Thalassospira sp. TSL5-1: one gene and its partner. The protein of the gene in region 1 binds, or shares a complex with, the protein of each later gene. Links are inferred from orthologs where the notes say so. Each region holds a gene or a part of one and is shown in the gene's direction. Other genes may lie near its edges. The genes, in order: secG and secY.

Region 1 (3,038 bases):
AATGTCTGATCGTCGTCCCCTGATTGCCGGTAACTGGAAAATGAATTGTCTGCGTGATGACGGACTGGCGCTTGCCAGTGGCCTTGCCAGCAAGCTGTCGGGCGCAAGCGAGCGACCAGAGTGCGATATTTTGTTGTGCCCGCCGGCAACCCTGCTGGCTGATGTTGTTGGCGTGCTGGGGCATTGTGACATTCATGCGGGCGGGCAGGATTGCCATTTTGACAAAAGCGGTGCCCATACCGGTGACATTGCGGCATCCATGCTGTCAGATATTGGCGCAACCCATGTCATTTTGGGGCATTCTGAACGTCGTGCCGATCACGGTGAAAGTTCCACGGTCATTCGCCAGAAAATAATCGCGGCCCATAGTGCCGGTCTCACGGCAGTGGTTTGTGTGGGGGAAACCGAACAGGAACGGGACCTTGGCGCGGCAATTGCCGTTGTCTGCGGACAAATGGATGTTTCCCTGCCCGAAGATGCGACGGCAGAAAATACCGTGATTGCCTATGAGCCTGTCTGGGCAATTGGCACGGGGCGCACCGCTGCCGTTGCCGATGTCGAGGAAATGCACGCTGCCATTCGTCGTAAATTAAAAGAACGTTTTGCCGATGCCGAGGCATTTCGCATTCTTTATGGCGGGTCGGTAAAGCCGTCCAATGCCGCAGAACTTCTGGCCGTCGAAAATGTTGACGGGGCCCTTGTCGGCGGTGCCAGTCTGAAGGTCGAGGATTTTTGGGGAATTATTTCCGCCTGCAAATGACGGGGCGGTTTTCGGTCGCCAGCGGGAGCGATGCCTTATTGATACATGTTGTCTGATTACAGGGTTGTCGTTCCGGCGGGCGGGAAAGTTGGCTGCGATCATATTTTTCAAGATTAAGTGCCAGAATGAACATGGCAGTCTTGCATTTTCGAGTATGATCGGCGAAGATGTGTTCCCGGCGCGAGGAACTTTCCTTGCTTCAGGCCGGGAATTCTCCCGAAAAATAGATAGTTGATGTACACCCTGTTCAAATCAGGGTGTCGGTTATTTTTTGCGGTTGGTGATTTTGTGGTTTGGCGCGTGCCAAATACAGACTAGCCAACCGTTTCAAAACGCGTTAAACACGCATCAAATTTTGCCCGGTCAGGCAGCAAACAGCCTGCCGCCGGATTTACAAGTCAAGAGTTTTGAGGCCATGCAGACTGTCATTCTGGTAATCCACCTGCTTCTTGCGATCGGCTTGATTGCCGTAATTCTGGTTCAGCGCAGTGAAGGCGGCGGACTTGGTATTGGCGGCGGCAATAGCGGTGGCGGTAGTTTCGGCGTCATGAGTTCGCGCAGTGCTGCGAACCTTCTGACCCGCACAACGGCAATTCTGGCTGCGGCCTTTATGATCACAAGCCTTGCTCTGGCGTTGTTGAGCAATCACCGTGCTGCATCGACATCCATTCTGGATCAGGCACCTGCGCCTGCGGCCACGTCTGATGTTGATAAAACGGCACCTTCTCCGGCGCCGCAACAAGATAGCGGACCGGCAGCGCCGACACGTTAATAGCTAAATACCGATATCAGAGGCGGCAAAATTGCCGCCTCAATTTTTGAATTGTTTGCTCCCCGGTTTGCAAGTTGCGTAACCGTGGCTTTGTGCTTTGAGATGAGGCATGGATATGACCCGTTATATTTTCATTACTGGTGGCGTGGTTTCTTCGTTGGGCAAGGGCCTGGCTTCTGCTGCATTGGGTGCCTCGCTTCAGGCGCGTGGCTTTACCGTTCGTTTGCGCAAGCTGGACCCCTATATCAACGTCGATCCGGGCACCATGAGCCCGTATCAGCATGGCGAAGTCTATGTGACCGAAGATGGGGCTGAAACCGACCTTGATCTTGGTCACTATGAACGCTTTACCGGTGTTTCATCGCGTCGTTCCGATAACGTGACCACCGGGCGTATTTATTCCTCGGTGATCGCACGCGAACGCCGTGGCGATTATCTTGGCGGGACCGTTCAGGTCATTCCGCATATTACCGATGCCATTAAGGAATTCGTCCAGAGCGACGCGACCGAAGATTTTGTTCTGGTGGAAATCGGCGGGACGGTTGGGGATATCGAAAGCCTGCCATTCCTTGAAGCGATCCGTCAGATGGGCAACGAACTGGGCGATGGTCGCACCATGTTCCTGCATCTGACACTGGTGCCTTATATTCCGTCGGCAGGCGAGTTGAAAACCAAACCGACCCAGCATTCGGTGAAGGAATTGCAATCGCTTGGTATTCAGCCTGATGTGCTGCTGTGCCGCTGTGATCGCGAAATCCCGGTGAATGAACGTCGCAAGATTGCGCGTTTTTGTAATGTTCGCGAAGCATCGGTGATCCCCGCTTATGACGTGGACAATATTTATCAAGTGCCGATCAGCTACCATAAATATGGCCTTGATAACGAAGTTCTGCATCACTTTGGTCTTCAGGCCCAGGAGCCGGATCTGGGGCGTTGGGAAAATATTTGCGATATCGTTCGCAACCCGGAAGGCGAGGTGACAATCGGTATTGTTGGTAAATATATTCAGTTGCCCGATGCCTATAAGTCTTTGACCGAGGCCCTGACACATGGCGGCATTGCCAACAAGGTTCGCGTCAAGATTGAATGGATTGCATCTGACGATCTTGAAAAAGACGAAAATGTTAGCGAACGCCTCAGCAAGCTGGATGCCATTATGGTTCCGGGTGGCTTTGGCGAACGTGGTGCGGAAGGAAAAATTGCGGCTGCGCGCTATGCCCGTGAAAACAAGGTGCCGTATTTCGGGATCTGTTTTGGTATGCAGATGGCCGTTCTGGAAGCAGCTCGCAATCTGGCTGGCATTACCAATGCGTCCTCGTCGGAATTTGGCCCGACGGAAGTGCCGCTTGTCGGCCTGATGACCGAATGGTCAAAGGATGGTGGCCGGGTTGAACGCCGCAGCGGTGAAGATGACCTGGGGGGGACCATGCGCCTTGGCAATTACGAGTGCAAACTGGTTGCCGGGACACGTGCCCGCGATATTTATGGTTCTGAAACCGTGCTGGA
Region 2 (3,154 bases), 850 kb from region 1 along the record:
CAACAAGATGCACCGGACTCGTGAGCTGGAAGATACTCCGGCTGTTCGCGGAATGATCGCCAAGGTCAAGCACCTCGTCCGTGTGGACGAGGCCTGATTGGCCCAGATCGAAAAGGTGTTGATTGATGAAACTCAACGAACTTGCTGATAACCCGGGTGCCCGCAAAGCGCGTACCCGTGTTGGTCGCGGCATTGGTTCGGGCAAAGGCAAAACTTCTGGCGCAGGTCAGAAGGGTCAGAAGTCCCGTTCCGGCGTAGCGATTTACGGTTTTGAAGGCGGGCAGATGCCGATTTATCGCCGCCTTCCTAAGCGTGGCTTTAAAAACCCGTTCCGCAAGGAATATGGCGTTGTGAACCTGGGTACCCTTCAGACTGCCGTTGATAACGGTGTTCTTGAAGAAGGTGCAAATGTCACCATCGCTCTCCTGGTGGAAAAAGGCCTGGCCCGTCCTCAGAAAGACGGTCTGCGTCTGCTCGCTAAGGGCGAACTCAAGGCGAAACTCGCCATCGAAATCACCGGTGCTTCCAAGTCGGCTATTGAAGCCGTCGAGAAAGCCGGTGGCTCGGTAACGGTTCTGGCTCCGGCTGCGGCCGAAGCAGAAACCGCAGAGTAAGCCTCTGTAACGACGTGAGGGTCCGGTTCCATCTTGCATGGGCCCGGACCCTCCGGTTTTAGTGTATTGGGAGATGAGTGCATGGCATCGGCCGCCGAGCAGCTTGCCGCGAACCTGAACTGGTCGTCTTTTTCCAAGGCGACTGAGCTTAAAAAGCGTATCTGGTTCACTTTGGGGGCGCTTATTGTTTATCGTCTGGGAACCTATATTCCCGTTCCTGGCGTGGATCCGTCCATTCTTGCGGATATTTTCCGGCAGAATGCGGGTGGTGTCCTTGGCATGTTCGACATGTTCGCAGGTGGCGCATTAAGCCGCATGACGATCTTTGCTCTGAACATCATGCCCTACATCTCGGCTTCAATTATTATTCAGTTGATGACCACCGTTTCGCCCACTCTTGAGCAGTATAAAAAAGAGGGCGAGCAGGGTCGTAAAAAGATTAATCAATATACCCGCTATCTGACGGTTGTGATTGCAACGGTTCAGGCCTGGGGCATTGCCGTTGGCCTTGAAAGCATGTCAGGCTCGATGGGAGCTGCGGTTCATGAACCGGGTATGTTCTTCCGTCTGATCGCTGTCGTGACGCTGGTTGGCGGTACCATGTTTCTGATGTGGCTGGGCGAGCAAGTCACCCAGCGCGGTATCGGTAACGGTATTTCCCTGATCATCTTCACCGGTATTGTTGCCAACCTGCCGCGTGCCATTGCCGGCACGCTGGAACTGGGCCGTACCGGCGCGCTTTCCGCCCTGGTGATCGTTGCCATCATTGTCATGGCGGTTGCAGTGATTGCCTTTATCGTCTTCATGGAACGCGCACAGCGCCGGGTGCTTATTCAGTATCCGAAACGCCAGGTCGGCATGAAGGTGATGGAAGGGCAGAGCTCTCATCTGCCGCTCAAGATCAACACTGCCGGTGTGATCCCGCCGATCTTTGCCAGCTCTTTGTTGCTGATGCCGCTGTCTGTCGCGCAGTTTACGGCAGGGACGGATGCCCCTGCATGGCTGACGAGTGTGACGGCTGTTCTGGGGCGTGGTCAGCCGCTTTACATCGCGCTGTATATCGCCCTGATCGTGTTTTTCTCGTTCTTCTATACGGCTGTTGTCTTTAACCCGGATGACACTGCGGACAATCTGAAGAAGCATGGCGGCTTTATTCCCGGCATTCGGCCCGGCAAGAATACCGCTGCGCATCTTGACTTTATTCTGACCCGCCTGACGGTTTTGGGTGCCGCGTATCTGGCTTTTGTGTGTATTCTGCCAGAATTGTTGATCGCGGAATGGTCGGTGCCATTCTACTTTGGTGGGACTAGCCTGCTGATCGTTGTCACGGTAACGATGGATACTGTTGCACAGATTCAGTCACACATGCTGGCCCATCAGTATGAAGGCCTGATCAAGAAATCGAAACTGCGCGGACGCCGCCGTTAAGACAGGTGCCGCGCGACTATCAGGGGGTAACGATGAACATTATCCTTCTTGGCCCGCCCGGTGCCGGCAAAGGGACCCAGGCCAAGCGGCTTGAAACGGGTCGCGGGATGATACAGCTTTCTACCGGCGACATGCTGCGTGCCGCAGTTGCCGCCGGGACCGAACTTGGAAAGCAGGCCCAGAAAGTCATGGATGCGGGAAATCTCGTCTCTGACGATCTGATGATTGGTCTGATTTCCGAACGTCTCGACCAGGATGATACCAAGGGTGGTTTTATCCTGGACGGTTTTCCACGCACCACGGCCCAGGCACAAGCCCTGGACGAGATGCTGGAACAAAAAGGCCTTGTTCTGGATTACGTGATTGAATTGCGTGTTGATGATGCCGCCCTTGTGCGCCGTATTGTTGGCCGTTATACCTGTGCCAGATGCGGACAGGGATATCACGACGAATTCCAGAAGCCCAAGGTTGAAGGTGTTTGTGACGCATGTGGCAGCACCGAATTTAAGCGTCGCGCAGACGACAACGCCGAAACGGTTACGTCGCGACTGGAGGCCTATCACAGGCAGACAGCACCTATCATTCCTTACTATGAGAAGGAAGGTAAGCTGAAAACAGTTGACGGCATGGCTGAAATCGACGAAGTTACGCGCGAGATTGAAGCCATCCTGGGGTAATTTCCCGGGCTGGTCGTGTTTTGCTTTGCGGGTTAGCTCTTGCTGGCCCGCTTTGCATCTGCGATTGGTCCCAAAGGATCTGCCGTAGGGTTTGTTAACAGGAAACAGGAGTCTCACACAGTGGCTCGTATTGCTGGCGTAAATATCCCGACCGCGAAGCGCGTCGAGATTGCGCTTACCTACATCACCGGTATTGGTCCGGCGAAAGCTAAAGAAATTTGCTCGAAAGTTGGTATCGAAGCGCAGACTCGCGTTCACCAGCTGAGTGACGATCAGGTTCTTCGTGTTCGCGAAGTCATCGACGCCGATTACGTCGTTGAAGGTGACCTGCGTCGTGAAACCGCAATGAACATCAAACGTCTGATGGATCTGGGCTGCTACCGTGGCCTGCGTCATCGTCGTGGTCTCCCGGTGCGCGGTCAGCGTACCCACACC

The links.
Region 2: the proteins of secG (region 1) and secY are in contact, whole or in part, in a crystal structure (PDB 5AWW), measured with the Thermus thermophilus proteins. The link is inferred for Thalassospira sp. TSL5-1 from one-to-one orthologs. Residues at the interface, in WP_223903268.1 of Thermus thermophilus: Tyr5, Ile9, Tyr12, Leu13, Ala16, Leu19, Val20, Val23, Leu24, Gln26, Glu27, Pro28, Gln30, Gly31, Ala32, Asp34, Leu35, Met36, Gly37, Gly38, Ser39, Ala40, Asp41, Leu42, Phe43, Ala45, Arg46, Val48, Tyr53, Thr56; in WP_096411648.1 of Thermus thermophilus: Leu14, Gln16, Arg17, Phe20, Ile34, Pro35, Pro37, Ile72, Arg108, Arg109, Asn112, Gln113, Arg116, Ile117, Ile120, Pro145, Gly146, Trp147, Phe152, Phe155, Val156, Val159, Thr160, Val162, Ala163, Gly164, Ala166, Leu167, Trp170, Glu173.

The regions. Positions count from the first base shown.
Region 1 is NZ_KV880637.1:1,806,905-1,809,942, reverse strand. Bases 137-2,853 are described here. They hold secG (preprotein translocase subunit SecG), read left to right. Parts: upstream 137-1,175; coding sequence 1,176-1,532; downstream 1,533-2,853. Other genes in these bases: LF95_RS08570 (CTP synthase), read left to right, coding at 1,648-2,853; tpiA (triose-phosphate isomerase), read left to right, coding at 137-760. In the rest of the region: more of tpiA, read left to right, coding at 2-136; more of LF95_RS08570, read left to right, coding at 2,854-3,038. UniProt on the Bacillus subtilis protein: Involved in protein export. Participates in an early event of protein translocation.
Region 2 is NZ_KV880637.1:952,698-955,851, forward strand. Bases 36-2,868 are described here. They hold secY (preprotein translocase subunit SecY), read left to right. Parts: upstream 36-695; coding sequence 696-2,042; downstream 2,043-2,868. Other genes in these bases: rpmD (50S ribosomal protein L30), read left to right, coding at 36-97; rplO (50S ribosomal protein L15), read left to right, coding at 126-614; LF95_RS04540 (adenylate kinase), read left to right, coding at 2,075-2,719; rpsM (30S ribosomal protein S13), read left to right, coding at 2,840-2,868. Also shown: more of rpmD, read left to right, coding at 1-35; more of rpsM, read left to right, coding at 2,869-3,154. UniProt on the Bacillus subtilis protein: The central subunit of the protein translocation channel SecYEG. Consists of two halves formed by TMs 1-5 and 6-10.